DNA from 3 places in the Yersinia aldovae 670-83 genome. Region 2 is predicted to be linked to each of the others. Evidence: predicted binding sites of a transcription regulator. Region 2 holds the regulator's gene; each other region holds the start of a gene.

Region 1 (10,956 bases), 440 kb from region 2:
GTTCGCTCAATGTCGCCAGCGGAACACTGCTTAACTTACTCCAGACACCCAAAACGCGTTTAAAGTCGATATCAACAATCACATTCCCTAGATCAAAGATATACAGCATAGCGCTCTCCCAATTAGATGGTGAGTTTCACTGTAACGGGAAAAAAGAAAGCTGAACAGAGAGAGGAAGAAAAAGGAGGGTTCAGGCAGGAAAAATAATATTTTTACCGTAAGTAAATATAGCAAACAGATTTCAAGTTGCAGGAAGGCGGTAAAGGAGAGAGTCCCGATGAGCTTTTCATGTAAGGCCAACTACAAGTAACGGATTCGGGTTAGTGCGCGAAGCTAACACAGTGGCGGCTTCAAGACGAAGGGGATAAAGAACTCAGGGCGCAGCTAGCGCCCTAAGTATCAGCAGTACCAAGAAGAATTAACCTTCTTTAGGACCACGACCTGCACGCTTACGATCGTTTTCCGTCAGATGACGCTTACGGATACGGATCGATTGCGGGGTAACTTCAACCAATTCATCGTCATCGATGAATTCCAGAGCCTGTTCCAGAGTTTTCTTCAGGAAAGGAACCAGAGTGGTTGCTTCGTCAGTACCGGATGCACGCATGTTGGTCAGTTGCTTACCGGTCAGGCAGTTTACAGTCAGATCGTTAGAACGTGAGTGAATACCGATGATCTGGCCTTCATACACTTCCGTCGCGTGACCAATGAACAGCTTGCCGCGGTCTTGCAGTTTGTACAGTGCGAATGCCACAGCTTTGCCCTGACCGTTAGAGATCAGTACGCCGTTTTGACGTTGACCGATCTCGCCCGGACGCACATCATCGTAGTGACTGAATGTGGAGTACAGCAGGCCAGTACCAGAAGTCATAGTCATGAATTCAGTACGGAAGCCAATCAGGCCACGGCTTGGGATCATATAATCCAGACGAATACGACCTTTGCCGTCTGGAACCATGTCCTTCACGTCACCTTTACGCTCGCCCATAGCTTGCATTACTGCGCCCTGGTGCTGCTCTTCGATATCCAAAGTTACGCTTTCAAACGGTTCTTGATTGCGACCGTCAATAACACGGTTGATAACTTTAGGGCGAGATACAGCCAGTTCGAAACCTTCGCGACGCATGTTTTCGATCAGAACCGACAGGTGAAGTTCACCACGGCCAGATACGCGGAATGCATCAGCATCTTCAGTTTCTTCAACACGCAGTGCTACGTTATGGATCAACTCTTTGTTCAGGCGGTCAAGGATCTGACGTGAAGTCACATACTTACCTTCTTTACCACAGAACGGAGAGGTGTTAACGCAGAAATACATGGTTACAGTTGGTTCATCAACAGACAGTGCTGGCAATGCTTCAACAGCATTAACGTCGCAGATAGTGTCAGAGATGTTCAACTCGCCCAGACCGGTGATAGCCACGATGTCGCCAGCTTCAGCCATAGTCGCTTCGATACGCTCCAGACCCATGTGGCCCAGCACTTTAGCGACTTTACCGTTGCGGGTCTTGCCTTCGCTATCGATAACGGTCACTTGTTGGTTAGGTTTCACAACACCACGTTTGATACGGCCAATGCCGATTACGCCTACGTAGTTGTTGTAATCCAACTGGGAGATTTGCATCTGCAACGGACCAGAGCTGTCTACGTCTGGCGCAGGAACATGGTCGACAATTGCTTGATACAGCGGGGTCATGTCTGCCGACATATCATTGTGATCTTCACCCGCAATACCCATCAATGCAGATGCGTAAATGATAGGGAAGTCCAGTTGTTCGTCGGTTGCATCCAGGTTTACGAACAGGTCAAACACCTGATCCACAACCCAATCAGGACGCGCGCCCGGACGGTCAACTTTGTTGATAACCACGATAGGTTTCAGACCATGAGCAAAGGCTTTCTTGGTCACGAAACGGGTCTGCGGCATCGGGCCATCCATTGCGTCGACGACCAGCAGCACAGAGTCAACCATAGACATTACACGCTCAACCTCACCACCGAAATCGGCGTGTCCTGGGGTATCCACGATGTTGATGCGGTAGTCTTTCCAGTTAATGGCGGTATTTTTCGCGAGGATGGTTATCCCACGCTCTTTCTCCAAATCGTTGGAGTCCATTACACGTTCAGTTGCTTCAGCACGTTCACCGAACGTACCAGATTGTTGTAGCAACTTATCGACCAGGGTAGTTTTCCCATGGTCAACGTGCGCAATAATGGCGATGTTACGCAGATTCTCGATCACAGCTTTTTTGCCTCAGGCATTTAGAAATAGCGCGCTATTGTACACGTATTAAGCGAGGGACTAAACAAGATCACAAACTTCTCTTATAAACAACCTGACGGCGGTGTGTTTGTGATCCCTTTCACGGTGCAAAAACAGCCTCTTGGCCCACTTTTGCACCAATACAGTGCCCAACGGCGCAAATGAAGCACCAAAATAGTGCAATATAACTATCCTGGTGCATACTGAATATCAGCAGACCCCCATGATATGGCATAAATGGGGGGTTTGAAAAGTTGGCATAGATTTCGCAATGTATTTTAGCATGAATAACGCCCATGAAAAATCAGCATGAGCGTTAGCTTGAATAAAAAGATAACCGAACACCCTAACGATAATCGTTCCACGACGACTATGACAAATCCAGGAGATATAAGTATGTCCGCTGAACATGTTTTGACGATGCTGAACGAGCATGAAGTGAAATTTGTTGATTTGCGCTTTACCGATACCAAAGGGAAAGAACAGCACATCACTATTCCTGCTCATCAGGTCAACGCTGACTTCTTTGAAGAAGGCAAAATGTTTGATGGCTCCTCGATTGGTGGCTGGAAAGGCATTAACGAGTCCGACATGGTACTGATGCCAGACGCCAGCACCACGGTTATGGACCCGTTCTTCGAAGATGCGACCCTGATTATCCGTTGTGATATTCTGGAGCCAGGCACCATGCAGGGTTATGACCGCGACCCGCGTTCTATCTCCAAGCGCGCCGAAGACTTCCTGAAATCATCCGGTATCGCAGATACCGTGCTGTTCGGGCCAGAACCAGAATTCTTCCTGTTTGACGATGTTCGTTTTGGTAGCAGCATCCGTGGCTCCCACGTCTCTATCGATGATATCGAAGGCGCATGGAACTCCAGCACCAAATACGAAGGCGGCAATAAAGGCCACCGTCCCGCAGTGAAAGGCGGCTACTTCCCGGTTCCTCCGGTCGATTCTTCACAGGACTTGCGTTCTACCATGTGTCTGACCATGGAAGAAATGGGCCTGGTCGTCGAAGCGCATCACCACGAAGTGGCAACCGCCGGTCAGAACGAAGTGGCTACTCGCTTCAATACCATGACCAAAAAAGCCGATGAAATTCAGATTTACAAATATGTAGTGCACAACGTGGCACACGCATTCGGTAAAACGGCGACTTTCATGCCAAAACCGATGTTTGGCGATAACGGTTCAGGTATGCACTGCCATATGTCTTTGTCCAAAAATGGCACTAACTTGTTCGCCGGCGATAAATACGCTGGCCTGTCTGAAATGGCACTGTTCTACATCGGTGGCATCATCAAACATGCTAAAGCAATCAATGCCTTAGCCAACCCAACCACCAACTCCTACAAGCGTTTGGTCCCAGGTTATGAAGCACCGGTCATGCTGGCTTATTCTGCCCGTAACCGTTCCGCTTCTATCCGTATCCCTGTGGTTTCCAGCCCGAAAGCGCGTCGTATTGAAGCGCGCTTCCCAGACCCTGCGGCTAACCCATACCTGTGCTTCGCCGCACTGCTGATGGCTGGCCTTGATGGCATCATCAACAAGATTCACCCAGGTGATGCGATGGACAAAAACCTGTATGACTTGCCACCGGAAGAAGAAGCTGAAATTCCAAAAGTTGCAGGTTCACTGGACGAAGCAATGGCTGCGTTGAACGAAGATCGCGAGTTCCTGACCCGTGGTGGCGTGTTCACCGACGACGCTATCGATGCTTATATCGAACTGCGTAAAGAAGAGATGGACCGCGTTCGTATGACTCCGCACCCAGTTGAGTTCGAACTGTACTACAGCGTTTAATTGTATTTTACCCAATAGATTTCAAGGTGTAGGAAGGCGGTAAGCGCTGACCCGCAGGGTGAGTAAAAGCAGCCAACACACCTACAACTTGAAAGATGACGGGTTGTTGCCGTGGAAACTTTTGGCCCATCTCCGGATGGGCTTTTTTCCCCATATTTCGTTTTCGTCATCATTCCTCTGGCTCAGTTACAACTGAACCGATTAGGATATGCCCACAAGTATGTGCCCTAAATAATTCAAGTAAAAAGGGTATAATTGCACCAAACATGTGCAGGAGTCTGCGTAATGGCAACAGGCACGCTGCCCGATGCTGGGCAGATACTTAATTCTCTCATCAATAGTATTCTTCTATTAGATGATGATTTGGCTATACATTATGCCAATCCCGCTGCGCAGCAACTTCTGGCGCAAAGTTCCCGTAAACTTTTTGGTACACCACTGCCCGATTTATTAGGTTATTTTTCCCTCAATATCGACTTAATGCGGGAAAGCCTGATTGCGGGGCAAGGTTTTACCGATAATGAAGTGACATTAGTCGTTGATGGTCGCGCACATATTCTCTCTCTGACGGCGCAGTCACTGCCGGAGGGGTTTGTGCTGATGGAAATGGCACCGATGGATAATCAACGCCGATTAAGCCAAGAGCAGTTGCAACATGCTCAGCAAGTTGCCGCGCGTGACTTGGTGCGAGGGCTGGCTCATGAGATTAAAAACCCGCTTGGCGGCCTGCGTGGTGCGGCACAATTATTGTCAAAAGCACTGCCTGATCCGGCATTGCTGGAATATACCAAAGTGATCATCGAGCAAGCCGATCGCCTGCGGAATCTGGTTGATCGCCTGTTAGGGCCACAGCGCCCCGGCCAGCATGTTACGCAAAGTATTCATCAGGTGGCGGAGCGGGTTTGTCAGTTAGTCTCGCTGGAAAAACCAGATAACGTGATATTAATCCGTGATTACGACCCCAGCCTACCAGAGCTGGCGCACGACCCCGACCAAATTGAACAAGTGCTGCTCAATATCACCCGCAATGCATTACAGGCTCTGGGTGACGCTGGCGGCACCATTACACTGCGTACCCGTACTGCTTTTCAGATAACACTGCACGGTCTGCGCTACCGTTTGAGCGCCCGCATCGATATTGAAGATAACGGCCCTGGTGTACCGACGCAATTACAAGATACCGTGTTCTATCCGATGGTCAGTGGTCGCGAAGGTGGCACCGGCCTTGGCCTGTCGATTGCCCGCAGTCTTATCGATCAGCATTCGGGTAAAATTGAATTTAACAGTTGGCCAGGACACACCGAATTCTCGGTCTACCTGCCTATTCGCCAGTGAGGTTTCTATGCAACGAGGGATAGTCTGGATCGTCGATGACGATAGCTCCATCCGCTGGGTGCTTGAACGCGCACTGACTGGAGCGGGCCTGAACTGTACAACATTCGACAGTGGTAATCAGGTGTTGGATGCACTGGCGACGCAAACGCCGGATGTATTGTTATCCGATATTCGTATGCCTGGCATGGATGGATTAGCCCTGCTCAAGCAGATCAAACAGCGCCATCCGATGCTCCCGGTCATCATAATGACCGCCCATTCTGATTTGGATGCTGCGGTCAGCGCCTATCAACAAGGGGCGTTTGATTATCTGCCTAAACCTTTTGATATTGACGAAGCGGTCGCGCTGGTTGAGCGGGCTATCAGTCATTATCAGGAACAACAGCAACCGGCACGCACACAACCGGCCAGCGGCCCAACTGCGGATATCATCGGCGAAGCACCGGCAATGCAGGATGTATTCCGCATCATTGGCCGCTTGTCGCGCTCCTCTATCAGCGTGCTGATTAACGGCGAATCAGGCACGGGTAAAGAGTTGGTCGCACATGCCTTACATCGCCATAGCCCGCGAACCAAAGCGCCGTTTATCGCGCTGAATATGGCGGCGATTCCAAAAGATTTGATTGAATCTGAGCTGTTCGGCCATGAAAAAGGGGCGTTTACCGGTGCCAATCAGGTGCGTCAGGGCCGCTTTGAACAAGCTGACGGCGGCACACTGTTTTTGGATGAAATCGGCGATATGCCGCTAGATGTACAAACCCGGCTGTTGCGTGTACTGGCTGATGGGCAGTTTTATCGGGTTGGCGGTTATGCGCCAGTCAAGGTGGATGTGCGCATCATTGCCGCTACCCACCAGAATCTGGAGCTTCGGGTTCAGGAGGGGAAATTCCGCGAGGATTTATTCCATCGTCTGAATGTGATTCGGGTGCATTTGCCGCCACTGCGTGAACGCCGTGAAGATATTCCGCGTCTGGCGCGTTACTTCTTGCAAGTGGCCGCCAAAGAGCTGGGGGTGGAGGCCAAAATCCTGCATCCTGACACTGAAGTCGCACTCACCCGCCTGCCCTGGCAGGGTAACGTGCGCCAGTTGGAAAATACCTGCCGCTGGCTAACCGTGATGGCCGCCGGTCAGGAAGTGCTGGTGCAGGATCTGCCTTCCGAACTGTTTGAAACCAGTGCCCCAGAGGTTGCTGGCCAACGCACACCAGACAGTTGGGCCACACTGTTGGCACAATGGGCGGATCACGCATTACGGTCGGGTCACCAGGATTTGTTGTCTGAAGCCCAGCCAGAGATGGAGCGCACGCTGCTAACCACCGCATTACGCCATACTCAGGGCCATAAGCAGGAAGCTGCGCGCTTGTTAGGTTGGGGCCGGAACACGTTGACACGAAAGCTAAAAGAGTTGGGAATGGAGTAATTCTGACATTAGAATTCCCCTCACGGCAATTATCACCACTGAGGGGAGCATTATCAGATCACGCGGGAAAATTGCTGCTTACGCGCCTGCTTACGTAAATAGATATCAAAACACATACAAATATTACGAATGAGTAAGCGCCCACGCGGTGTCACCCGAATGCCCTTATCATCCCGCACCACCAGCCCGTCTTGTTCGAATGGCGCTAACAGCGCAAAATCTTCAACAAAATAGTCTGCGAAACGAATGCCATACTGCTGTTCAACCGGCTGATAACTGATTTGGAAATTACAAATCAGCGTTTTAATCACGTCACGGCGCAGGCAATCATCTTCGGTCATCGCCAGGCCACGCCACAACGCATTGCCACGTTGTTCCACGCAGGTATAGTAGGTTTTCAGATCTTTTTCATTCTGCGCGTAACTGTCACCCAACATACTGATAGCAGAAACACCTAAACCGAGCAGATCGCTCTCGCCCTGCGTGGTATAGCCTTGGAAATTACGGTGTAATTTCCCTTCCCGCTGGGCAACAGCTAGCTCATCATCTGGCCGAGCGAAGTGATCCATCCCGATAAACTGATAGCCGGATTCGGTTAAGAAGCTGATGGTGTGCTGCAAAATATCCAGCCGCTGTTCGGCGCTCGGCAGATCCGCATCTTTAATTTTACGTTGAGCGGCAAACAAACTTGGCAAATGGGCGTAATTAAACACGCTCAGGCGATCAGGATTTAACTCGGCTACCCGCTTTAGGGTAAAAGCAAAGCTCTCTGGCGTCTGCTTTGGCAACCCATAAATCAAATCAATATTAGTTGAATTAAAGCCAAGGGCTTTGGCGCGCGCAATTAAGGCGAAGATAAAGTCTTCATCCTGCTCGCGATTCACCAAGCGCTGGACCTCTTTATTGAAATCCTGCACTCCCATGCTCAGGCGGTTAAACCCTTCAGCACGTAGATGATCCAGCACATCCAGCTCAATTTCACGCGGATCGACCTCAATTGACTGCTCCGCACCGGGCAGAAAATCAAAGTTCTCACGCAGCAGATTCATCAAATGAGTAATTTGTGTTTTATTCAGATAGGTGGGCGTACCGCCACCCCAGTGCATCTGGCTGACCTGACGCCCGACAAATAATGCCGCACGCTGACGGATCTCTTTTTCCAGAACCGCCAGATATTCATCTGCTTTATGTTGCTGACGCGTCACCAGCTTATTACAGCCACAGAAGTAGCAAAGCTTATGGCAAAACGGGATATGCACATACAGCGACAATGGCCGCTGCGGGTAGCGCTTCACCGCCTGCTGAAAAGCGGTTTCGTTGTAATTTTCACTAAATTCAAGGGCTGTTGGATACGAAGTGTAACGCGGCCCTGAATAATTATACTTTTGAATCAGGGACAGATCCCAAACTATCGCGTTTTCAGACATAGCGTGCTCAGACATACTCATTCCTTCCGATTTTTTCGCCTACCCGGCCGGTGAAAGGGCAGAAGTTTTCGTTGTCTGGCCGCAGTAGCACCGCGCAACCGTGATTTCCGTTGCGACAGCCGCCATAGTTTACCCAATAACCACACTAGATAACATGTAAGTAGTAAGGCTATTATCGGGATCACCCAATCCATAACTTAGAATGCGTCTTTTGGATTACCGCGTTTCAGTAACTGTAAGATATCTTCCTGTTTCTCTTCTGGCTTTTCGTCGTCTTCATCGTCGCCCAACTCAATACCCAATTTCTCCATCAGGGTATCAATACGATCCAATGTCGAATCAACATACGCCTGATCTTCTTTGCTCAAGACTTCGTCATTATCAAGCTTATCCAGCAATGCATCCAGACGCTCATCGTTTTCTAGCTTGGACAACTCTTCTTCCGGTGTCAGACGTGGCTTGGCTTCAACTTTAGCTACCGGCTTAGGGGTTGGCTTAGCTTTAACCTTACTCTCAACCACCAGTGGTACAGGCACTTTACTACCAATACGTGGATCTTTTTCTTGAGTCTGGTTCTGGCCCTTCTTATTACTCTCATCGACGTTAGTTCTGGCACCTGAGCGATTACCACTGTGTTTCTTCTGACGTTTACGCTCACGGGCTTCAATATCAAGCTCTACACGGGTCTTTTTAATACGCTTTGGTGTCGCGGTACCTTTCTTCGGGGCCGCAATATTGGCGTGTGGTGCTTTGTTTGGCTGCTTCATAACCTGTGCTCTTAAATGGGTAAATGAGTGTGGGATCGGATTTAGTATATACCTGTCATCTTTCAAGTTGCAGATGTGTTGGCGATACCTCTACGAGGTCGCCACAAGCAGCGTTCAAATCTCTGCTCCTGGCAGGATTTTTCTCTCGCTTGCCGCCGTTCTGCATCTTGAAATTTTTTGAGTATAGGATTGGGCCGGAATCTAGCAGAAAGAAGAGAAAGAAAAAAGGCGGCAGATTAACCTGTCGCCTTTTTTCGCACCTTCTGCGGAAGGATATCCTTACAGCGCACTCCCTGCACTTACGTAACATCCTGGTTTCTCCCTCCTGCAATACGTCATCCTTGCCATCCCTCCTACCCTGAAGGCGATTCGCACAGCACTCCGACCGTTGTCCCTGACTCATCGTAATCCATCACGCTTCTTAAGCATAAGCCCCTCATCCTAAGTGATAGCGCTCCTTGCCAGCACATCCCGCACTGATAGCAACCTGCATATCATGTTGTTTTTATTTAAAAAATAAAACAAAAAACAACAATAAGGGTTAATAATAACAACTAAATTATATAAAGCTTTCCTTAACAATTATTCAATAATAGGACATTCCTTTGCTCTACAATGACCGCCAACTCACAAAACTGTAATTTGACGTAGAAAAGCCATCAAAAATTCGCGAAAAGATAAACCCCCTTTTTTGACCCTGATGCAGTTATAATCGCCGGATGTAAGCTATCTCTCACGGAGACGACAAATTTTGACTATCAGAAACTATAACTATCACATGACCCACTTCGTCATCAGTGCTCCGGACATCCGTCATTTGCCACGCGATGAAGGTATTGAGGTGGCATTCGCTGGCCGTTCAAACGCCGGTAAATCTAGCGCACTCAATACGTTAACTAACCAGAAAGGTCTGGCCAGAACCAGTAAGACACCTGGCCGTACTCAGCTGATCAACTTATTTGAAGTGGTTGATGGTATCCGTCTGGTCGACTTACCAGGATACGGTTATGCCGAAGTTCCGGAAGAGATGAAACTCAAGTGGCAGCGTGCCTTGGGTGAGTATCTGCAAAAGCGTAACTGCCTGAAAGGTCTGGTTGTGTTGATGGATATTCGCCATCCGCTGAAAGATTTAGACCAGCAGATGATTACCTGGGCGGTCGCTGTTGGCACGCCGGTTCTTCTCTTACTGACCAAAGCCGATAAGCTGGCCTCTGGTGCCCGCAAGGCACAATTGAACATGGTGCGAGAAGCCATTATTCCCTTTATGGGCGATATTCAGGTGGAAGCATTCTCATCACCGAAAAAGATTGGTGTCGATAAATTGCGAGAAAAACTGGATACCTGGTTTAGCGAGATCCCACCGGAAGTCATGGCTGATGAGCATGACGACGAAGGCGAGTAGTTCATTGTAATCAGCAGCCCGCAAGGGCTGTCTCACGCATATCTTGCCCGCAAAAGCCCAATAAAAAACGCCCCAGTCAATAAATGACTGGGGCGGCTAATATATAGCCAAATCCGATTACGTGAAGTAAAAGGTTTGAAAGATAGAACATCTTACCTCTGTACCCTACGTCTGTAACTTTACATCATTTTTTCGCAGGGCAAAAGAATTTTTTGTTGTATAGTTACACTACTTGTCACGATTCAGCGCCCACCTTCCCACCAATATCGCGTCAAAATGTAGCTTAATTACATAAAATGCTTTAATAATCACCACTTACCCATACAACTAGTGAGCTTGATCCCAGTTGGTACCAACGCCAACATCTACCTTCAATGGCACCGCCAATTGCATACTCTGCTCCATCAAATCACGGATTTTCTGTTCAGCGCTTTCCACCACACTTTCATGAACTTCAAATACCAGTTCATCGTGTACCTGCATGATAACCCGCACCAACGGCTCCGGTTCCTGTTGTAACCAGGCATCGACTGCAA
Region 2 (10,956 bases):
TCTGACACCATCGCGATGGGTGTGAGTAAGTATTTACAACAGCAAAGCCAGCAGCATATTCAGGTATGCGGTATCGGTAATACGCCGCTGCTGCATTTCCTGTTTCCCAATACCCTGTCCGTTGAACTGGGCTATGGCTGCGCAGGTATGAAAGCTGCGCAGCAACTGCTTGAACAGCTTAATAATAGTAATCAAATTCAACAAATTATAATTCCAGGGAAGCTTGCCTGAACCTCTGGTAGCATTATTTTTCGTCACGGCCATCCTGTTGCCTGAGGTGGGGTTATACCGTTGCTAGTTGCTGTGTGACACACCATTCCACGATGAGTTGACCACAAAAAACAGTACCAAGCGCTGCCAAATTGTGATCGTCAACGCAAGTTGGGAACGTTCCCATTCCATAATAATTAATATCTGGATAATATTTAACAGGCGACTATTTAATCAGCTACTAGTTTGACTTTGTCGTTAATAACGACCTTAGCGCTTTGATTAAGCACACCTTACAACTCGCACGCTATCCCACCTTTACGAAAGGTAAGATTAAATGAGCAAAGTAAAACAACAAGATATTGATCAATTGATCGTACTGGTGGGCGGCAGAGAGAATATTGCCACCGTCAGCCACTGCATTACCCGGTTGCGTTTTGTGTTAAATGATCCGTCGAAGGCCGCGCCAAAAGAGATCGAAAATCTATCGATGGTCAAGGGCTGTTTTACTAATGCCGGTCAATTTCAAGTGGTTATCGGGCCAGAAGTGGATGATTACTATCAGGCGCTAATCGCTAAGATTGGCCGGAATGAGGTAGATAAAGAACAAACCAAGCTGGCGGCACGGCAGAACATGACTTGGTTTGAGCGCGGTATTTCTCACTTTGCCGAGATCTTCTTTCCGCTGTTACCGGCGCTGATCAGCGGAGGCTTGATCCTTGGCTTTCGTAACGTGATTGGCGATATTCCGATGTCCGACGGTAAAACGCTGGCGCAGATGTATCCGGCGTGGAAAACCATTTACGACTTCCTGTGGTTACTGGGTGAAGCCATCTTCTTCTACCTACCGGTGGCTATCTGCTGGTCGACCGTGAAGAAAATGGGCGGCACTCCGGTATTGGGGATTGTGCTGGGTATCACGCTGGTATCACCGCAATTGATGAATTCTTACCTACTGGGGCAACAGACCCCAGAGGTCTGGAACTTCGGTTGGTTCACTATTGAGAAAGTGGGTTATCAGGCGCAGGTTATTCCTTCCATTTTGGCGGGGTTGGCACTGGGTTGGATTGAAACTAATCTGAAGAAAATTATCCCCGCATACCTCTATTTGGTGGTGGTACCAGTGGTTTCACTGCTGCTGGCGGTGTTCCTTGCCCATACACTGATCGGGCCGTTTGGCCGCATGATTGGTGATGGTGTGGCATGGGGCGTGAAAGCGGTGATGACCGGCAGCTTCGCTCCGATTGGTGCGGCACTGTTTGGCTTCCTCTATGCGCCGTTGGTGATTACCGGAGTGCATCAGACTACGTTAGCCATTGATATGCAGATGATTCAGAGCATGGGCGGAACCCCCGTTTGGCCGCTGATTGCGCTGTCTAACATCGCGCAAGCCTCTGCGGTACTGGGCATTATTATCATCAGTCGTAAGGTCAATGAGCGTGAGATTTCAGTCCCCGCAGCGATTTCGGCTTATTTGGGGGTTACCGAGCCGGCAATGTACGGTATTAATCTTAAGTATCGCTTCCCGATGCTGTGCGCAATGGTCGGTTCTGCGTTGGCGGGCCTTATCTGTGGGCTGACCGGGGTGATGGCGAACGGTATTGGTGTCGGCGGCCTGCCGGGTATTTTGTCGATCAAACCGCAGTTCTGGGGAATTTATGCTCTTGCGATATTAGTGGCGATTGTGGTGCCGTTAGTCCTGACCATTTTGGTTTATAAACGTAAAGACCGCCGCGGCGAATTACCGGTCTGAATCACGCTCCTCCGCCAGCGGCTATCTTTTGGCGGAGCCTTATCTCCATTTTTCTATTTTTTCTATGAATAAGAGCCTGCGATGAATAATCCTATCCCTTGGTGGCAAAACGGCGTCATTTACCAGATTTACCCGAAGAGTTTTCAGGACAGCACCGGTAATGGTTATGGTGACCTGGCGGGGGTGACGCAACGGCTGGATTATCTGCAAAAGCTCGGTGTCGATGCTATTTGGCTGACGCCGGTTTATGTCTCACCACAAATAGATAACGGCTATGACGTTGCGGATTACTGCGCCATTGACCCCGCTTATGGCACCCTCGATGACTTCAAAACGCTGGTTGCTGCCGCCCATCAACGTGGTATTCGTATCGTGATGGATATGGTGTTCAATCATACGTCCACTGAACACGCCTGGTTTAAGGCCGCACAACAACGCAATAGCCGATACCGTCAGTTTTATATCTGGCGTGACGGTGAGGGCGAGAATGCCCCGAATAACTGGCGCTCAAAGTTTGGTGGCAATGCCTGGCAATGGCACGCAACAAGCGGCCAATATTATCTGCATTTATTTGCCACCGAGCAGGCTGATCTCAACTGGGAGCACCCACCGGTACGCGATGAATTGAAAAAAGTGTGCGAATTTTGGGCTGATATTGGTGTGGACGGCTTGCGTCTGGATGTGATTAATCTGGTGTCCAAGCAGCAAGATTTCCCCAGTGATTTAGACGGAGATGGCCGCCGTTTCTATACCGATGGCCCACGTATCCACGAATTTTTGCAAGAAATGAGCCGCGATGTGTTTCAGCCGCGTGGCTTGATGACGGTGGGCGAGATGTCCTCTACTCGCCTTGAACATTGCCAGCGTTATGCCGCATTGGGAGGGGATGAGCTGTCGATGACCTTCAATTTCCATCATTTGAAAGTGGATTATCTTAATGGTGAGAAATGGTCGCTGATGCCGCCGGATCGAGTGGAACTCAAGCAGATTTTTAATCAGTGGCAACAAGGGATGCACAACCGTGCGTGGAATGCGCTGTTCTGGTGCAACCACGACCAGCCGCGCATTGTGTCACGCTTTGGCGATGAGGGCGCATTGCGTCTGCCAGCGGCCAAGATGCTGGCAATGGTGCTGCATGGAATGCAGGGCACGCCGTATATCTATCAAGGTGAAGAGCTTGGTATGACCAATCCCAACTTCACCTCAATTGATCAATACCGTGATGTTGAAAGCCTGAATATGTTTGCTGAGTTGAGCGCGCAAGGGCGCGAACCGGACGAATTATTGGCGATTTTAGCGGCTAAATCCCGTGATAATAGCCGCACTCCGATGCAATGGAATAGTCGCCACAATGCCGGATTCAGCCAAGGAACACCGTGGATTGCCCCATGCAGTAACTATGCTGAGATTAATGTTGATAGCGCACTGGCTGATGCCGATTCGGTATTTTATGCTTATCAATATCTGATAGCCCTGCGCAAGCGACATGATGTGTTCACCTTTGGCGACTATCAGGATCTCTGCCCACAACACCCTAATTTGTGGTGTTATTTACGTTACTGGCAGGGTAAGCAATTGCTGGTGGTGGCTAACTTGAGCAGTGAACCGCAACAATGGCAGCCGGAGGGGATAGAGCGGGATGGCCATTGGCAATTGCTGATGAGCAGCTATGGTGAAAGCGCCTTCCAACCACAGGAGATGGTTTTGCGAGAGTATGAGGGCGTTTATTGGATTCGGGATTGATAGCGGCAAAAACGGCTGACAATAGTCAGCCGTAGACGGTTTATATCGGAATTAACGACGTACCGCGATAGCTTCGATTTCTATTTTCACATCTTTTGGCAGACGTGCAACTTCAACACATGAGCGGGCAGGGAACGGTGCGTTATGTTCATTGAAGAAAGCTTCGTAAGTGGCGTTTACGGTGCTGAAATCGTTCAGATCTTTCACGAATACCGTAGTTTTCACGATATCGGCAACCTTTAAACCTGCCGCTTCGACGATGGCTTTCACGTTTTCCAGTGATTGACGAGCTTGAGCGGAAACGTCATCGGCCACCAGACCGGTTTTCGGATCAACCGGGATCTGACCGGACGTGATGATCATACTGCCCAGATCAACACCCTGAACATATGGGCCGATGGCGGCAGGGGCTAGCTCAGTGCTGATAATGCGTGACATATTGACTCCTGGTTACGTAATGCGAAAGGAACCTGTCATCTTTCACATTGCAGGAGTGTTGGCTGCGCGCTACTTGGCCCATCCTTGGGCCTTGCCCCTACGAGGCCGCTATAATCCGCTTTCCTGCACCGTGAAATCGACTGGATTTAATTAGTTCTATTATAAAGATGGGTTGGATTACAGCAACCCAGGCACGTTAAGTTTGCGATGTTCCACGATGGAAAATATTGCCACTAGTGTAAATGTTACGTGCGCCAATATTCGCTTGGGCAGGACATTACCCTTTTGCAGCATTTAATCTGCCTGTAAAACCACCTGATGGTCGAACTCCTTCTCGCAATATTTGCATTTAAGGTGGATTTCACCTTTTTGTGCTTTCACTTTAAAGCTGGAATTAACCGGTTCGTTGTGGCTGATGCAGTTACTGTTGGGGCAGGTAAGTACGGCGTCAATATGCTCTGGCAGGCAGAGGGTCAGCTTCTTTACCACTTCGTAGTTATCAATGCGGTTAACAGTTGCATCGGGGGCATACATGGCCAGTTGGTTAGCTTGCTGCTCAGTCAGGAAGGTATTTTCTATTTTAATCAGATCCTTACGGCCAGAGCGTTTTGACGGCAAATTCAATCCAATAGTGATGCGTTGATCCGTTGCCGTGAGTTTGAACAGCGATAACAATTTAAAGCCGATTTGCGCCGGAATATGGTCAATCACGGTACCGCATTTAATCGCTTCAACCTGTAGTTTGTAATCCTGAGTCATGTTCAATCCCCTTAAAGAGCCAAATCTGCGTTTAATACCAGCGCCAGCAGCGCCTGACGTGCAAAAATACCGTTACCTGCCTGTTGGAAATAGTAGGCGTAGGGGGTTTTATCAACATCGGTGGTGATCTCATCAATACGTGGCAGCGGGTGCAGCACTTTAAGGTTGTCCCGTGCGTTATTCAAATCTGCCGCACGTAAGATGAACTGCGCTTTGACGTTAGCATATTCAGAGGGGTCAAGGCGCTCTTTCTGCACGCGGGTCATATAGAGAATATCTAACTGCGGCACCACTTCTTCTATGCTTTGATGCAAGCTGTATTCAATCCCCTTTTCTTCCAGCATTTGCAAGATATAAGTAGGCATTGCCAGTGCGTCTGGGGCGATAAAGAAGAAGCGGTTACCATCGAATTTGGCCAGCGCTTGCGTTAGTGAATGTACGGTTCGGCCATATTTTAGGTCGCCAACCATCGCGATATTGATGTTATCCAGCCGCCCTTGGGTTTCCTGAATAGTAAACAAATCGAGCAGAGTTTGCGTTGGATGCTGGTTGGCACCGTCGCCCGCGTTGACCACCGGCACATTGCCTGAGAATTGGGCAGCCAGCCGTGCAGCGCCTTCCTGCGGGTGGCGCATCACAATGGCATCCACATAGGTGCTGATGACCGACATAGTATCGGCTAGTGTTTCGCCTTTCTTACCCAGCGACGTATGGCTGCTATCGGAGAAGCCAACCACTGATGCGCCCAAGCGGTGAATCGAGGTTTCAAATGACAAGCGGGTACGGGTCGAGGCTTCGAAAAAGCAACTGGCGATCACTTTGTGTTTTAACAACTCGGGTTGCGGGTGGCTTTTCAAACTGGCGGCTGTGCGCAATACCAGTTCCAGCTCCTCGCGACATAAGTCGTTAATTGAGATGATATGCTTGTGATACAACGGGTTGGCCATTTTCGCTCTCCTGTGTGACCCGTTATACTTCAAGCTGCATGTGCGTTGGCGGCTTTCGCTCACCCCAGCCGCTGACTTGTGTAAGCTCCTGGGGATTTGCTCAGTTGCCGCCTTCCTGCAACTCGAATTATTTAGGGTATATATTTTAATTAGTGATAATGCTTAATTTGGCTCCGATCAGCAGACAAAAAAAAGCCCCTCAATGAGGGGCTTTACGAGATCGGTTTAGCAACGGGAGAAAGAATGGCAATTGGCTGCCTGCTAGCAGTCTATTTTGTCGACCGTCGATCGGGTCATTTTCAACAAAACGACGATGTTTAGCAAAATTCAAGCGGCTTTTCATCATTTCTCCCGGCAAATTGTGGCGAATTATACTCGCGTGGGATTTCTCTGCAAGAGGGAAAAGCCGTATTTTTTATGATTAGCAAACGATTACTAATGGGAGTTAGTTCGAATTTGCTTTCAGTGAATCATGAACTGAAACCTCAGTCCTCATCAAACCCGGAATTAAACAACTCAATCACTGCCGCCAGCGCCTGAATCTCATCAGGGCCGGTGGCTTCAACTTCAATCTGACGACCTTTGGCAGAATCTAGCATCAGCAGTGCAATCACACTGCTGGCTTCAGCCTCGGTACCACTGTCATTGCGTAACATTACTTCTGCATCAAAACTTTGGACCAGCTCAAACAGTTTCATGGCTGGCCGGGCGTGCATCCCCAGCTTGTTTTTGATCTCAACAGTTTGTTTGACGGTCATTGTTTACGCTTTTCCAGAGTTCGGTGGCGTGATTGGACATTTTTACCGCGAGCGCGGAAATAATCTGCTAATTGCTCAGCAACATAGACCGAACGGTGCTTACCGCCGGTACAACCAATGGCAACCGTCAGATAACTGCGGTTATTGGTCTCCAGCATCGGCAGCCACTGTTCCAGATAGCTGCGGGTCTGATAAACAAAGTTATGCACTTCAGTATGGCGATCGAGGAAGGAGATTACCGGTTTATCCAAGCCTGTCATCGGACGTAATTTGGGGTCCCAGTGTGGGTTTGGCAGGAAACGAACATCGAAGACATAATCGGCATCAATAGGAATACCGTGTTTAAAGCCAAAGGACTCAAACACCATCGTCAGCTCGCGCTCACGTTTACCCAACAGGCGGGTACGCAGCATTTCGGCCAGCTCATGTACTGACATTTCCGAGGTATCAATAACCAGATCAGCCCGTGAGCGCAGAGGCTCCAGCAGGATACTTTCTTCATCGATAGCACTTTCTAATGACAGATTCTTAGCCGACAACGGATGCAAACGACGAGTATCACTGTAGCGGCGAATCAGGGTATTACGGTCAGCATCCAAAAATAGCAACTGTGGTGAGAAGCTGTCCGGCAGTTGAGTCATCGCGAGTTCAAATACCTCAGGAGATTCCGGCATATTGCGCACGTCTATGCTCACCGCGGCCGAGATATTCCTCCCGGCAAGTGTATTCGCCAATTGTGGCAGCAGAACCACGGGCAAGTTATCGACACAATAAAAGCCCATATCTTCCAAGGCACGCAAAGCAACAGACTTCCCTGAACCGGAACGGCCGCTGACAATCATCAGCACCATGTGAGTGACTCCCCTTGGTATCTCATTGGCGTTTATCGCCACAATTAGGAACCTGCATTCTGGCTATAAGAGCCGGACATAGCGAACAAAACAGACGCTATTTGCCAAGTTACGCTGTTTCTGACGGCACTTCTGTCATTATCTGATAAAGCTCTTCATCACTTTGCGCTGCACGTAAACGCCGACACACTGTTTTATCAGCTAATCTCTTGGCCACTAAAGACAAAGTGTGTAAATGAGTTTTACATTGATCTGCCGGAACCAACAAGGCAAATAATAGATCAACCGGTTGGTTATCAATAGCATCGAAGGCTATTGGTTGTTCCAGACGGATAAATACACCCACTGCACGCAGTGTATCTTCTTCCAACTTGCCGTGAGGTATCGCGATACCGTTACCAATACCGGTACTGCCCATGCGTTCGCGTGTTAGTACCGCATCGAAAACGACCTGTGATGGTAGGTTTAGCTGCCTGGCCGCTAACTCGCTGATAATTTCCAAAGCCCGTTTTTTACTGGTGCAATGTACGGCGCTTTTGGTGCACTCGATATTTAATACCGAGCTTAATTGCAATGCTGGATCGTTGATCATCTCATCTTTCACTTAAACGCTGTTTTACACCTGAAACCGGTGGTGGAGATATTTCCTACTACCGGTTCAGGCTAAGTAGCGAGTGTAAACCTTGGTTGGTGAATAATAGCCGCAAAGATTCTTAATGCTGTTTCAATTTATCTTTATGTTTGTTCAACTGGCGGGCCAGTTTATCAACCAAAATATCAATTGCGGCATACATATCTTCTTGGTCCGAGCTAGCGTGCAACTCGCCTCCATTCACATGCACCGTTGCTTCTGCAATTTGTTTTACTTTTTCGACACTTAAAACCACATACACCTGGTTAATGCGATCAAAATATTGCTCAAGTTTGGCAAATTTTGTGGTAACAAACTCGCGTAATGCTTCGGTTATTTCTACATGATGACCGGTAATGTTGAGCTGCATAGTGTCTTCCTTCTCAGTTCAGGTCAAACCAACTGTTTACGCTGATTTGACGGCGGGATGGATAACGACTCTCGGTACTTCGCAACAGTGCGCCGCGCCACCATAATGCCTTGTTCACATAACAGTGTGGTGAGCTTGCTGTCACTCAGTGGTTTGGCTGGGTTTTCTGCCGCAACCAATTTTTTCACCAGTGCACGAATAGCAGTGGAAGAGGCTTCGCCCCCGCTATCGGTATTGACGTGACTGGAGAAGAAATATTTCAGCTCGAAAATCCCCCGAGGACTGTGCAGGAATTTCTGCGTGGTCACGCGGGAGATCGTCGATTCATGCATATCTACGGCTTGGGCAATATCAGCCAGCACCATAGGTTTCATAAATTCTGCCCCATTTTCAAAGAATGCGACCTGTTGCTCAACAATGCAACGCGCCACTTTGAGTAGCGTTTCATTACGGCTTTCAAGGCTTTTTATCAGCCATTTCGCTTCTTGTAGATTGCTACGGATAAACTGCCCGTCGCTATCATTGCGCGTACTGCTGCCCATCGCCGCATACTGTTGATTAATCTTCAGACGGGGAATGCTATCGGCATTCAGTTCGACCACCCACTGGCCTTTGTCTTTGTGTACCAGCACATCGGGGATGACATATTCAGACTCCCCGGTATTGATAGATTGGCCAGGACGCGGGTCCAACGACTGGATCAAGGCGATCGCTTCTTTCAGTGTATCTTCTTTTAGCCGACTTAAACGGATCATCGTGCGGAAATCATGGTTGCCTAGCAAATCCAGATATTCGCTAATGACCAGGCGTGCTTCAGCCAGATAGGGGGTGTCTTTGGCATATTGCGATAACTGTACCAGCAGGCATTCACGCAGATTTCTGGCGGCAACACCAATGGGATCAAAGTGTTGGATTCGCTTGAGTACCGCTTCGACTTCATCTAGTGCGACATTTTCATCGCCCATGCTTTCTAAGATGTCTTCCAGCGGGACGGTGAGATAGCCCGTCTCATCCACGGCATCGACGATAGAGGTTGCGATGGCGGCATCGGTATCAGAGAACGGCGTCAAATCCACTTGCCACATCAGATAATCTTGCAGCGTTTGGGTAGTTTCCCCCTGATAGACCGGTAATTCGTCCTCGCTGTAATCATTGCCCATACCTGATGGCGTTCCTGCGGTGTAAATTTCATCCCAGGTGGCATCAAGCGGCAACTCTTCCGGCATATCTTTTTGTTCCAGCGCCTCGCGGGTATCAAGCGATTCACTGTCTACGACTTCTTTGGCATCAATCTCTTCGTGAAGATCAGTTTGCTCAAGCAGGGGGTTACTCTCCAACGCTAATTGAATCTCCTGCTGGAGTTCAAGCGTAGAAAGTTGCAACAAGCGAATGGCCTGTTGAAGCTGCGGAGTCATCGCCAGTTGTTGGCTGAACTTGAGTTGCAAACCTTGCTTCATAATGCGGTATTAATTTTCCTTTATGGATGACAAGCGTCTTACCCAGTTAATCGTGCGGTTAGAGGCGGAACTCTTCACCGAGATAAACACGCTTAACTTGTTCGTCAGCCAAAATTTCCTGTGGTGTACCGTGAGCGATTAAGTGCCCCTGGCTTACAATATAAGCCCGCTCACAAACGTCCAGCGTTTCACGCACGTTATGGTCGGTAATCAGAACGCCAAGGCCACTGTCGCGCAGATGTTCAATAATTTTCTTGATATCGATAACAGAAATCGGGTCAACCCCAGCAAACGGCTCATCCAGTAGAATGAATTTAGGATTTGCAGCCAGTGCGCGGGCGATTTCAACCCTGCGACGTTCACCACCGGAGAGTGATTGGCCCAGGCTGTCACGTAAATGAGTAATATGGAACTCTTCCATTAATTCATCAGCCCGTTCCTGACGCTGTTCAGTTGACAGGTCTTTACGGATTTCCAGCACCGCCATCAGATTGTTAAAAACACTCAGGCGACGAAAGATAGAAGCCTCTTGTGGCAAATAGCCAATACCACGGCGTGCACGTTCATGCAGAGGCAACAGGCTGATATCTTCGTCATCAATCACAATACGCCCGGCGTCACGCTGGACAATGCCGACGACCATATAAAAAGTGGTGGTTTTACCCGCGCCGTTCGGCCCAAGCAGGCCCACAATCTCACCGGACTTCACGTTCAGGCTGACGTCTTCGACTACTTTACGGCCTTTGTACGCCTTAGCCAGCTTTTCTGCGATTAATGTTGCCATAAATGATTACTTACTCTTCTTTTGGCCTGACGCTGCTGGCCCTTTGTCTTGTAATTGGGACGGTAACAGTACCGTTGTCACGCGATTGCCTTTATCACTGAAGGCTTCCATCTGCTGTTTTTTCACCAGATAAGTGATGCGGTCGCCTTTGATATTACTATCAAGTTGCTCCAGGTAGGCATTACCGGTCAAGACGACAAAATCATTAGCGACTTCGTAACGCAATTTCTGCCCGTGCCCCTTGACCGGCTTACC
Region 3 (10,956 bases), 690 kb from region 2:
ATGAGCTTTCTGATGATGAGTTGGAATTGTTTTACTCTGCTGCGGACCACCGTCTGGCTGAGCTAACAATGAATAAGCTTTATGATAAAATCCCACCTACTGTCTGGCAACATGTGAAATAGTCTGCTTAACGCTGGTTAAGACACACAACGTTGAGCCGATAATCGCTATCGGCTTCAATGAGTTCGGTGGTGAGTAAGTGTTTTAATTTTTGATGACTTATTGATTAAGTGACGGTATTGAAAGCAAATTTCAATCCTGCGTTATTGTGTACCCCGAGTTTAGGTAAAACACCTGAGTCATCAGACTTATGTAAGAGCATTTAAGTAAAGTAGCTAGGAACTTTCCAATTTATTCAATTTTAGTTAATAGCCGATAATTGAAACATATTATTAGTCCGTTATATTTAGCTTACTAAAAACCCACATAGAAACATACTTCATTACATAATAAGAAAAATCCCATTCCCGGTTACAATTTACCGATGCATTAACATATGCCACAACAATGTCTTATCGATAAAATAAAATCCCAGAGGATAAGAATAACGCCCATCGGGTGATATTGATGCAAAGCATGTCAGACAGTTAGCAATACAACAGTTAAACAGGTCAAGGTACCCATCAAATAGATAACAAAAGGAGGTAATAGTAGTGCGAGTGGCACTGAGTGGTTAATAAATGAAGCTACAGAAATGGTGGAGGCCCTGCCAGCTACATCCCGGCACACACCTCGCCTGCTACGGCTGCTTCCTTCCGGATCTGACCGAGTTCACAAGTTAGTGTTGCGGGAGAACCAACAGGGCCTCCATTGACGTTGACGGCCCCTAAACTCTGGAGCGGTGGGCATTATCGACCATGAGCCAGCAAATAGCAAGGCAACACGCGCTGACCGGTGCTTTCTTGTCCAGCCTTCATCAGCTTAGCGCTAAATCTATTTTCCTCAGACACTAAAATCGCCGATGATAGCCTTTATGCAGGTAACGGCTAATGGCAAGTAACAGGAGGCGGTGATGCCATCAAAATACGCTAGCGTGGATCAAAATGGGTCTGACGCCGCCCGGCAAGACACTCCGCCCCATCAGGACAGCTTTCGTCAGCGGGTATTCTATGTGGTTGCGGCTATTCCTCATGGTCAGGTAGCAACTTATGGCGATATTGCGCAACTCATCGGCTCCCCCAGAGCGGCCAGGCAGGTGGGTGGCGTATTGAAACGCTTACCTGAAGGCTCGACGCTGCCTTGGTTCCGGGTGATCAACCGTTATGGTGAAATATCGCTAACCGGCGAAGATTACCTGAGGCAAAAGAAGGCGCTACAGGCCGAAGGAATAGAAATGGATGCGGCTGGCCGGGTTGATTTACCACAGTATCGTTGGAAAAACCGAACAAAATAGCGCCACAGGATAACGAGTAGCCTGCGGTGCTATGTCAGTTTATGCGTGCGGGGGATTACTGTATGGTCGCAGCGCCCAGTGTCGATGCTGCCAGAGGCGTTGTCTCAATTGCGACAGAGGTAACAGGAACCAGCAACAAATTAGCCTGGGTGCCTGCACCACGGTTTATCACTTCCGCAATGGTATCAGTGATAAACAATAGCCGCCCGTTATGGGTAACGGCTGCACTGACGATTATCCGTGCATTTGGCTGAATCTCTGCTGGGTTAAACGGCAAAATGTAATTAAACGGTGCCTGCTTACCCTCAGTGCGCATCGCTTTCTGACTAATCACCCGTGATGGTGCATCAGCCAGTGAAGCATCCGACAGCGTGACGGTCACTACCGCATCGGGTGGTAATGCTACGCGCTCGCGGATATTCACGGTCCCCTTCACCGCCGGTTGTGCAATAGCGGCGTTCGCCGTTGATGAGCCTGCGGGCGCGGGTTCCGCAACATGAGTCCCTTGATGAACACAACCGGCCAAGCTGACCACAACGGCTGCACCACCCACTATCTGCCAGAATTTCATTGGTTGCCAAGGTTTCATAGGTCGCACTCCTTCTTATTATTAAGATGCAGGCTATTGACATAAGCTTGCGTTTAATAAGTGGCTTCAACCACCTAGCAAGCTAATTATAGCACAAAGTGCTATTTATTATCAGTTCATACCCGATTAAGCTATTTATCAGACGATTCCTTATCAGAAAATCAGCAACAAATTTGGCTTTCACCGCAATATATTGACGACTGACCAGCAGATTCAGCACACTGTGTATGAACTCAATTATCAGAGGCCACAACATGAGCCAGCCATTACAAAAACTGCTCGAACTACTCTCTCTGGAAAAGATTGAGGAAGGGATATTCCGTGGCCAAAGTGAAGACTTGGGCTTGCGTCAGGTCTTTGGTGGCCAAGTGGTGGGTCAGGCTATTTATGCAGCCAAGCAGACGGTGCCCGCAGAACGCGATGCCCACTCTTTCCACAGCTATTTTTTGCGCCCCGGCGACAGCAGCAAACCCATAATCTATGATGTAGAAACCCTGCGCGATGGCACCAGTTTTAGCGCCCGTCGGGTCAGCGCGATTCAAAATGGCAAGCCCATCTTCTATATGACGGCCTCATTCCAAAGCCAGGAAGCCGGTTTCGAACACCAAAACACCATGCCGAATGTGCCGCCACCTCAAGGTTTGATGTCTGAAACTGACATTGCCCATAAGTTTGCTCATTTAATTCCTGAAAAAGTGCGGGAAAAATTTATTGGCCATCAGCCCATTGAAATGCGCCCGGTAAAGTTCCACAACCCGCTGCAAGGCGAAGTGGCCGAACCGCATCGCGCTGTCTGGTTCCGTGCTAACGGCACCATGCCAAATGATTTATCGGTTCATCAATATTTACTGGGGTATGCCTCAGATTTCAATTTCCTGCCTACCGCCTTGCAACCTCACGGCATCGGTTTCCTTGAGCCAGGCGTGCAAATTGCCACCATTGACCATTCTATGTGGTTCCACCGGCCATTCCGTTTGGATGATTGGCTGCTTTATGCGGTAGAAAGCACCTCAGCCTCTGGCGCACGCGGCTTTGTTCGCGGGCAGATATACAACCGTAAAGGTGTATTGGTGGCCTCGACAGTGCAGGAAGGGGTTATCCGATTACATCGTTGATACCGGCCAAATAGATAAGGGGCGATCTCTTCATCGCCCCTTTTACTTTCTTATTATTTATTTCCTGACATTTATAACTTACTGATTATAAGCATTTTCGCCGTGGCTATTAACATCCAACCCTTCGCGTTCTTGTTCTTCTGGCACCCTCAGGCCCACAACCAAATCAGCGATTTTGAAGGCAACGAAGGCAACAACACCAGACCAAACCAGACATACACCGACGCTGAATAACTGGACACCGACCTGATGACCCATCGTGACACCCGCAGCATAACCTGTACCGCCCAATGAAGCAGAGGTGAAAACGCCGGTTAAGATACAGCCGATAATCCCACAAACGCCGTGGATACCAAACACATCACAGGTATCATCTACACGCAGCCATTTCTTTAGCAGAACCACGCCCCACAGACCAGCAACACCCCCGACCAAGCCGATAATCAGTGCGCCCCCGACACCCACCGTACCTGCCGCGGGAGTGATCGCAACCAAACCTGCGATACATCCTGAACATGCGCCCAACAATGAAGGCTTGCCGCGTAAAATCCATTCGGCAAATACCCAGGACAAAATAGCCCCGGCAGTGGCGACCACGGTATTTAGGAAGGCAAGTGCCGCAATTTCGTTGGCTGCACTGGCTGAACCGGCATTGAAACCAAACCAGCCAATATACAAAATGGCAGTGCCGGTAAACACCATCGGTAAGTTATGCGGTTTGAATGCTTCTTTGCCGAAACCGGCGCGTTTGCCCAGTAAATAAGCGCCGACCAAGCCCGCAATCGCCGCATTAATGTGTACAACGGTGCCGCCAGCAAAGTCCAGCGCACCATCCATTGCCAGGAAACCGCCGCCCCACACCATATGCGCCATTGGCAGATAGGAGAAGGTGAACCACAGCGCCGCAAAGATTAATACCGCAGAGAAACGAATACGTTCAGCGAATGATCCCACCACCAATGCCACCGTGATACAGGCAAATGACGCCTGAAATACCACATGGATATATTGATAGAAGGTGCCACTCAAGCTGGTCAGGCCAATACCTTTCAGCATTGCCATATCAAAACCACCGAAGAAAGCGTTACCGGCACTAAATGCCAGGCTGTAACCGTAGAGAATCCACAGAACGCACACCAGCGCAAAACTCACCATCACCTGCGTCATCATCGACAACACGTTTTTAGAGCGCAGTAGGCCACCGTAGAACAGGGCAATACCGGGGACAGTCATAAACAAAACTAAAGCGGTACAGATCATCATAAAAGCATTATCTGCTTTATCAGCCACAGCCGGGGCTGCGGCCATTGCCAAAGAAGGCAGCATCGCTACCGTACTCAGGCCCAACATGGATAAAAGTTTTTTCATCATCAACCCATCCCTATTCACTCAATTTGAGCCTACAAATTACAGTGCTGATTCGTCTGTTTCGCCAGTACGGATGCGAATAACACGTTGCAATTCAGCAACGAAAATTTTGCCATCACCAATCTTGCCGGTGTAGGCCGCCTTACTGATCACATCAATCACTTCATCCAATTGGTCGTCGGCAATCGCGACATCAATTTTTACTTTAGGTAAGAAATTGACGCTGTATTCCGCTCCCCGATAGAGTTCTGCATGTCCTTTCTGACGACCAAATCCTTTGACTTCGGTTACGGTCAGCCCCTGAATACCCACAGAGGATAAGGCTTCACGCACATCCTCGAGTTTGAATGGTTTTATCACCACGGTAACCAGCTTCATATTTTCCCCTTCTCGAGTTAAGTCGAATTTATCTCCGCCACCAACACATGCCTGCCACAAAACAAATAAAGCAAAGGCTATGCCACAAATTGAGCAGACCATGATTTAGCGTCGAAATGGCAGATACAGGCAGGTCAAACGGACTGATTCAGAGGAGATATGAGATTAGCGATGGCAGTGAGCAGTTTTTGCGCACCAAAAGAGTGCGATATGCGTCACAAAAGTGCGTGCGCCCTTCGCTGCACAATTGCTCTGCCTGATTAGGGTGCTCCAGTCATCATAGATGTGCATTAATAGAGCGATAGCATCGTAGCCGTAGGGTTATGGGAAAGATGGGGCCATGACCTTCAGCCCCAACGGAATTTTGTTAACCCACCGCGCTTTCAACTTGATCAATTGCGGCCAAGTCTTCACTGACTAACTGCAATTGGTACATCTGATAATAGCGCCCATGAGCAGCCAGCAATGCCTGATGCTTACCTTGTTCAACCGCGACACCGCGATGCAACACCAAAATAGTATCAGCATCGACAATGGTTGAAAGGCGATGGGCGATGACCACCAGCGTGGTATTTTGGCGAATCAACTGCAACGCTCGCTGTATCGCCTGCTCGGTGCCAGAGTCAATATTAGCGGTTGCTTCGTCGAGGATCAGGATTTGCGGCGTCTGCACCAACACCCGCGCCATCGCCAGCAACTGCTTTTGCCCCACAGACAACGTATTGCCTTGCTCACCCAGCAAACTGTGCAAACCGTCAGGTAAGGCGCGAACTAACGGTGCCAATTGCACCGTTTCAAGTGCATCCCACACTTGCTGCTCACTGATATCACGCCCCAGCGTCACATTGGCAAAAAACGAGTCAGCCAATACCACTGGGTCCTGCTGCACCATAGCCACCCCATGACGCAGAGTTTGGTGAGATAACCCCGACAACGACCGCCCATCGAGCAATATCTCACCATGCACGACCGGATAATAACCCATCAGCAGGTTAGCTAACGTACTCTTGCCACTGCCGGTATGCCCCACCAACGCGATAAAACCGCGTGAGGGCACATCAAGAGAGATGTTTTGCAGCACCATCTTGTCGCTACGATACGCAAAACTGACATTATTAACCTGAATACGGCCACTGGTCAGAGGGCGATCATCGGTGCCATAACCCTGTTGAGCGCGATCCATCAGGTCAAAAATGCGTTCGCCCGCAACCACGGCTTGCTGCAAGACTGATTGCTGTGAAGTCAATTCAATTAATGGTTCATTCAGGCGGCCAAGGTAATTAATGAAGGCATACAGGACACCAACCCCAACCGAACCTTCCGAGCTGAAGCCAAATAACAGCAATAAACCACATAACACCAGTGCTGAAAATAGGCTTAATAATGGGCGTAATAAAAAGCCCTCCAGCCGCAGTGTCTGCATACGCGCAACGTAGTGGGCGCGACTGGCTGATGCCATCCGTTCGCCAAATCGGGCCTGTTGGCGGAATTGCTGAATGACGCTCATCCCATTGATGACTTCATTAAAACCGTCGTTAATATCAGCCAGATAAGCCCTTACACGGCGCACGATCGGCGTACTGTAGCGCTGATAAATCGCCATAACCACCAGCACTGCCGGGAAGATACAAATAGAAATCAGCGCCATGCGCCAATCCAAACTGAACATCGCCACCAGCATCGCACCAATTAATGCCGCACTTTTCAATACCGTCGACACCACCATGACATACAAATCTTTGATAACTTCGGTATCGTTGGTTACACGGGAAATCAATTGCCCTACCGGTTGAGTATCAAACGCGCTGAGTGGTTGACGCAAAGCGGCATCCATCACTTCAATTCGCAGGCGTTGCACCACACCAACGGCCGCGCGATTAAACAACAATGCTTGAAAATAGTGCAATGCTGCCGCCAACAGTTGCAGCAACAGATAAGCGAATGCCAAACCACTAACCAACCCTAGCGGAAGAGTGCCTTTTGCCACCACATGGTCAATGAAATAGCTGATAAGCAGCGGGCCACTGACTTCTGCGGCCGCCGCTATCCACAACATCAATACCGCCAACCCCAACGGCTTACGGTATGCGGAACCATAGGAAAGCAGGCGTTTTAGTGTCGGCCAAAGTTGCTGAACCTTACTCATCTGCTGGCACCTCTGGCTCACCCTCGTCCAGTGCGGCCTCTAATTGCTGATAACGGTACATCTCCCGGTACCAACCGGATTGATTGACCAATAAGTTATGTGCTCCGCGCTGCACCACCGTGCCATGCTGCATCACCAGAATTTCGCTGGCCTCGGTCAACGCGGAGAGACGATGCGCGCTGATAATCACCGTGCGATACTCTCCCCACTCACGCAGGTTTTTCAGAATTTGATATTCGGTCTGGCCATCAACGGCGGAAAGAGCATCATCAAGAATGAGGATTTCGGTCTCTAACAGCAGTGCTCTGGCAATAGAAATACGCTGTTTCTGCCCACCAGAGAGCATCACGCCACGCTCACCAACCTCGGTGTCATAACCTTGGGGCAGACGCAAAATATCCTCATGCACACTGGCTAAACGAGCGGCCCGCTCAATCTGCGCTGGTGTGGCGTCAGGTTTACCCAAAGCAATATTACCAGCAACAGTATCGGAGAACAGGAAAGGGGTCTGACTGACCACCGATAAACGGCCACGCCAATCATTTAAACGCAGATCCGCCAGCGGATGCCCTTGATAACAAATGGCACCATCATCTACATCAAATTGCCGCTGAATCAGTGCCAATAAGGTACTTTTACCTGAACCAGTTGGCCCGCACAGCCCCAGCATTTGGCCTGGAACCAATTTCAGCGCCACATCATGTAATGCCGGTTGTTCAGTGGCAGGATAATGAAAATGGCGAATATTTACCGTTAATGTGCCGCGCCCGTCAGATAATTCGATATCACCGTCTTTAACCACCGGCGCTTCTTCGAGCAAACTGCGAATGCGACTATAGGCGGCACTCCCGCGTTCCACGATATTAAACATCCAGGCCAATGCCAGCATCGGCCAGATCATCAGCCCCAGATACATCACAAAACTGGTTAATTGCCCCAAGGTAATACTGTGGTTAACCACCATCCAACTACCGCCGCCAATGGCTAATAAATTGGCAACACCGATAGCAATATAAATAGTCGGATCAAAACGGGCATCAATACGTGCCACATACATATTTCTGGCACCGGCCTCTGATGCCACCTGCGCAAACTGCTGCGACTGACTCTCTTCCAGCCCAAAGGCCTTAATCATGCGGATACTGGTGAGGCTTTCTTGCGCCTGATTATTGAGCATTGAGAAAGCGCCTTGGGCTGATTTGAAACGTTGATGCAGTTGGTCGCCGTAATATTTGATCACCACCGCCATCACAGGCATCGGTAACAGTGATAGCAGGGTTAATTGCCAGCTAATTTGGGTACTCATCACAATCAATACCGCGCAGCCCATCACCAGTGAATCAACCAACGTTAGCACCCCCTCGCCTGCGGCAAAAACCACGCGGTCGACATCGTTGGTCGCTCGGGCCATCAAATCACCAGTGCGATGACGCTGATAGAAGCCAGGAGCCTGCCGACTAAGTTGGCGATAGAAATTAGCCCGTAACTCCACGGCCAATTGATAAGACGCACCGAATAAGAGCACTCGCCAGACATAACGCAGCAGATAAACCACCACCGCAGTCACTAGCATGACACCAATCCACACCAGTAACCTATCGGCGGACATCTGTTTAGCGCTAATGCCATCCACAATTACCCCTACCAGCTTAGGTGGCAATAATTGCAGAACTGCAATAATAATCAGCAACAGCACCGCACCTACATAGCGACGCCATTCTCGGCGGAAATACCAGCCTAATTGTGCAAACAGTCTCACTCGGTTTTATTCCTGGTCTAACAACAAATTAGAGGGATGTTCTTCCCGCTAAACGAGAATACCCTTGCTAAAACAGTATTCACTCGGGGACAGGTAGTACCGTGGTGTATTTAATCTTCTCCATCGCAAAACTCGATGTCACATCAATCAGCCCCGGTACGCCGTTCACCATACGTTTGTAAAAACTATCGTAACTTTTCATATCAGCAACTTCGACCTGCATAAGATAATCAAATTCACCTGCCATACGGTAAAATGCTAACACCTCAGGCATTTGCTTAGTAAATTCAACAAACTCCTGATACCAGCCACTATTATGCTGCTGCGTCTTGATCAGTACAAATGCCGTCAATCCTAATCCTAACTTTTCGCTATCCAGTAACGCCACCCGCCCGCGAATAAATCCCTCATCCTCCAGGCGTTTCAAGCGTTTCCAGCAAGGCGTCGAGGTCAGATTAACGGCTTCAGCCAGTACTTGCAGTGATTGCGTGCAGTCTTCTTGCAGCATACGGAGTAACTTGCGGTCTGTTTTATCTAACATATCGATCACCGATAGAATAAATTTCTACCATTTGGCGATAAAGAAGTAAAAATGGCAACGTTTTTTTCTTTGCTAACCGTTACTCTAGTCATCATTAGTTAACTCCCGACATCGCAGGCCATAATATGACCAATACTTGGGTAAAAAATGCTATCAGTGAAATAGAAGCTGATTTTCAACGCTCCGCTGATACTCACCTGATCCGCTTAAATTTACCGGCGTTTCCCGGCATCTATCTTTATTTAAAAGATGAAAGCACCCACCCGACGGGCAGTTTGAAACACCGTCTGGCACGCTCACTGTTTTTATATGGCTTATGTAATGGGTGGATAACCGAAGGGACAACCATCATTGAGGCTTCATCCGGCAGCACTGCGGTATCTGAAGCCTACTTTGCCCGGTTGATAGGCTTACCCTTCATTGCTGTTATGCCAAGCTGCACGGCACGGCGCAAAGTTGAACAGATCACCTTCTACGGTGGCCGCTGCCATTTTGTTGAGAGCGCCGGGCAGATTTATGCCGCCTCAGAACAATTGGCACATGACCTAAACGGCCATTACATGGATCAGTTCACTTATGCCGAACGTGCTACCGACTGGCGCGGCAATAATAATATTGCCGATAGCATCTTCCGCCAAATGGCGCGAGAACCGTTCACGGTCCCCGACTATATCGTGATGAGTGCTGGCACTGGCGGTACCTCAGCCACATTGGGCCGCTACATTCGCTACCAAGGGCATGATACGCAACTGGTGGTAGTTGATCCGGAAAATTCGGTATTTTATGACTGTTTTTGCAATCGTGATCGCACGGTAACCGGCAGTTGTGGTAGCCGCATTGAAGGGATTGGCCGTCCACGGGCTGAACCTTCGTTTATTCCGGAAGTGATCGACAGCATGTTGCGTGTGCCTGATGCCGCCAGTGTGGCAACGATTCATTGGCTGGAAGGTATCCTGGGGCGCAAAGTTGGGGCTTCAACTGGCACTAACGTCTGGGGAGCCTTGCAGTTAGCCAAGCAGATGCGTGAGCAAGGTAAAACCGGTGCCATCGTGACCTTACTGTGTGACAGTGGCGAACGTTATCTGGATACTTATTACAACACTGAATGGGTCAGCAACAATATTGGTGACTTGACCCCATTCAGCAATGAATTAGCTAACCTATAATCCCATGATAAAAAGCGGTTTTCCCGTATTAATCGATAATGGGGAAAACCGCCTTTCTGAAGAAAAAAACCGGATGGTTATCCGGCTGGCTAATAGCTATCCCCAAAGTTCAATATCAAGAACCAAGGGCATATAACCTCAGAATTCGGGGGAATAGGTGAGGTGTGGTGAACTTAGCCAATGTTGCAAATAGTGGGCGACGCCTTGTTGCTCGCAGCGACCAATAACCTGTAAATGAGGTAACTCTTGTTTCAATTGAGGTAATGCATTCCCCATCACCACCCCATGCCCAACGCGCGACAGCATCTCTTTGTCATTCATCGCATCACCAAATGCCATGCAGTCTGCCAGCGTTAAACCGAGGTGATGGCTCAACCGTTCTAAAGCCGCTCCTTTGTTACATCCACGCGGCAAGACTTCCAAACAATCGATGGCCGAGAAACAGAAATCGGCCTCATTGCCCATCTGCTGCTCCAACTGTTCCTTGAGCGCCACCAATTC

Evidence for each region. The regulator sigma-54, encoded in region 2, starts transcription at its own class of promoters, with help from an activator protein. The targets are predictions, from matches to a motif close to GTTGGCACANNTTTCGCTNT.
Region 1: the regulator sigma-54 is predicted to act here: its motif matches at 2,517-2,536, upstream of glnA (glutamate--ammonia ligase).
Region 3: the regulator sigma-54 is predicted to act here: its motif matches at 4,911-4,930, upstream of glnK (P-II family nitrogen regulator).

Annotation. Positions count from the first base shown of each region.
Region 1 is NZ_CP009781.1:2,645,372-2,656,327, forward strand. Features, by position in the region: gene yihX (glucose-1-phosphatase) at 1-109, opposite strand, end outside; gene typA (ribosome-dependent GTPase TypA) at 419-2,242, opposite strand; gene glnA (glutamate--ammonia ligase) at 2,660-4,069, shown strand; gene glnL (nitrogen regulation protein NR(II)) at 4,355-5,404, shown strand; gene glnG (nitrogen regulation protein NR(I)) at 5,412-6,824, shown strand; gene hemN (oxygen-independent coproporphyrinogen III oxidase) at 6,878-8,251, opposite strand; gene yihI (Der GTPase-activating protein YihI) at 8,449-9,018, opposite strand; gene yihA (ribosome biogenesis GTP-binding protein YihA/YsxC) at 9,770-10,420, shown strand; gene polA (DNA polymerase I) at 10,748-10,956, opposite strand, start outside.
Region 2 is NZ_CP009781.1:2,201,241-2,212,196, reverse strand. Features, by position in the region: gene treR (trehalose operon repressor TreR) at 1-231, shown strand, start outside; gene treB (PTS trehalose transporter subunit IIBC) at 548-1,963, shown strand; gene treC (alpha,alpha-phosphotrehalase) at 2,045-3,706, shown strand; gene ridA (2-iminobutanoate/2-iminopropanoate deaminase) at 3,758-4,144, opposite strand; gene pyrI (aspartate carbamoyltransferase regulatory subunit) at 4,439-4,903, opposite strand; gene pyrB (aspartate carbamoyltransferase) at 4,915-5,850, opposite strand; gene npr (PTS phosphocarrier protein NPr) at 6,336-6,608, opposite strand; gene rapZ (RNase adapter RapZ) at 6,605-7,459, opposite strand; gene ptsN (PTS IIA-like nitrogen regulatory protein PtsN) at 7,569-8,051, opposite strand; gene hpf (ribosome hibernation promoting factor) at 8,173-8,460, opposite strand; gene rpoN (RNA polymerase factor sigma-54) at 8,484-9,917, opposite strand; gene lptB (LPS export ABC transporter ATP-binding protein) at 9,976-10,701, opposite strand; gene lptA (lipopolysaccharide ABC transporter substrate-binding protein LptA) at 10,708-10,956, opposite strand, start outside.
Region 3 is NZ_CP009781.1:1,514,967-1,525,922, forward strand. Features, by position in the region: gene ymoA (expression modulating protein YmoA) at 1-122, shown strand, start outside; RNA gene ffs (signal recognition particle sRNA small type) at 705-801, opposite strand; gene AT01_RS07075 (MGMT family protein) at 1,013-1,393, shown strand; gene AT01_RS07080 (YbaY family lipoprotein) at 1,449-1,982, opposite strand; gene tesB (acyl-CoA thioesterase II) at 2,237-3,097, shown strand; gene amtB (ammonium transporter AmtB) at 3,176-4,465, opposite strand; gene glnK (P-II family nitrogen regulator) at 4,505-4,843, opposite strand; gene AT01_RS07100 (SmdB family multidrug efflux ABC transporter permease/ATP-binding protein) at 5,211-6,989, opposite strand; gene AT01_RS07105 (SmdA family multidrug ABC transporter permease/ATP-binding protein) at 6,982-8,748, opposite strand; gene AT01_RS07110 (Lrp/AsnC family transcriptional regulator) at 8,828-9,289, opposite strand; gene AT01_RS07115 (PLP-dependent cysteine synthase family protein) at 9,415-10,455, shown strand; gene cof (HMP-PP phosphatase) at 10,594-10,956, opposite strand, start outside.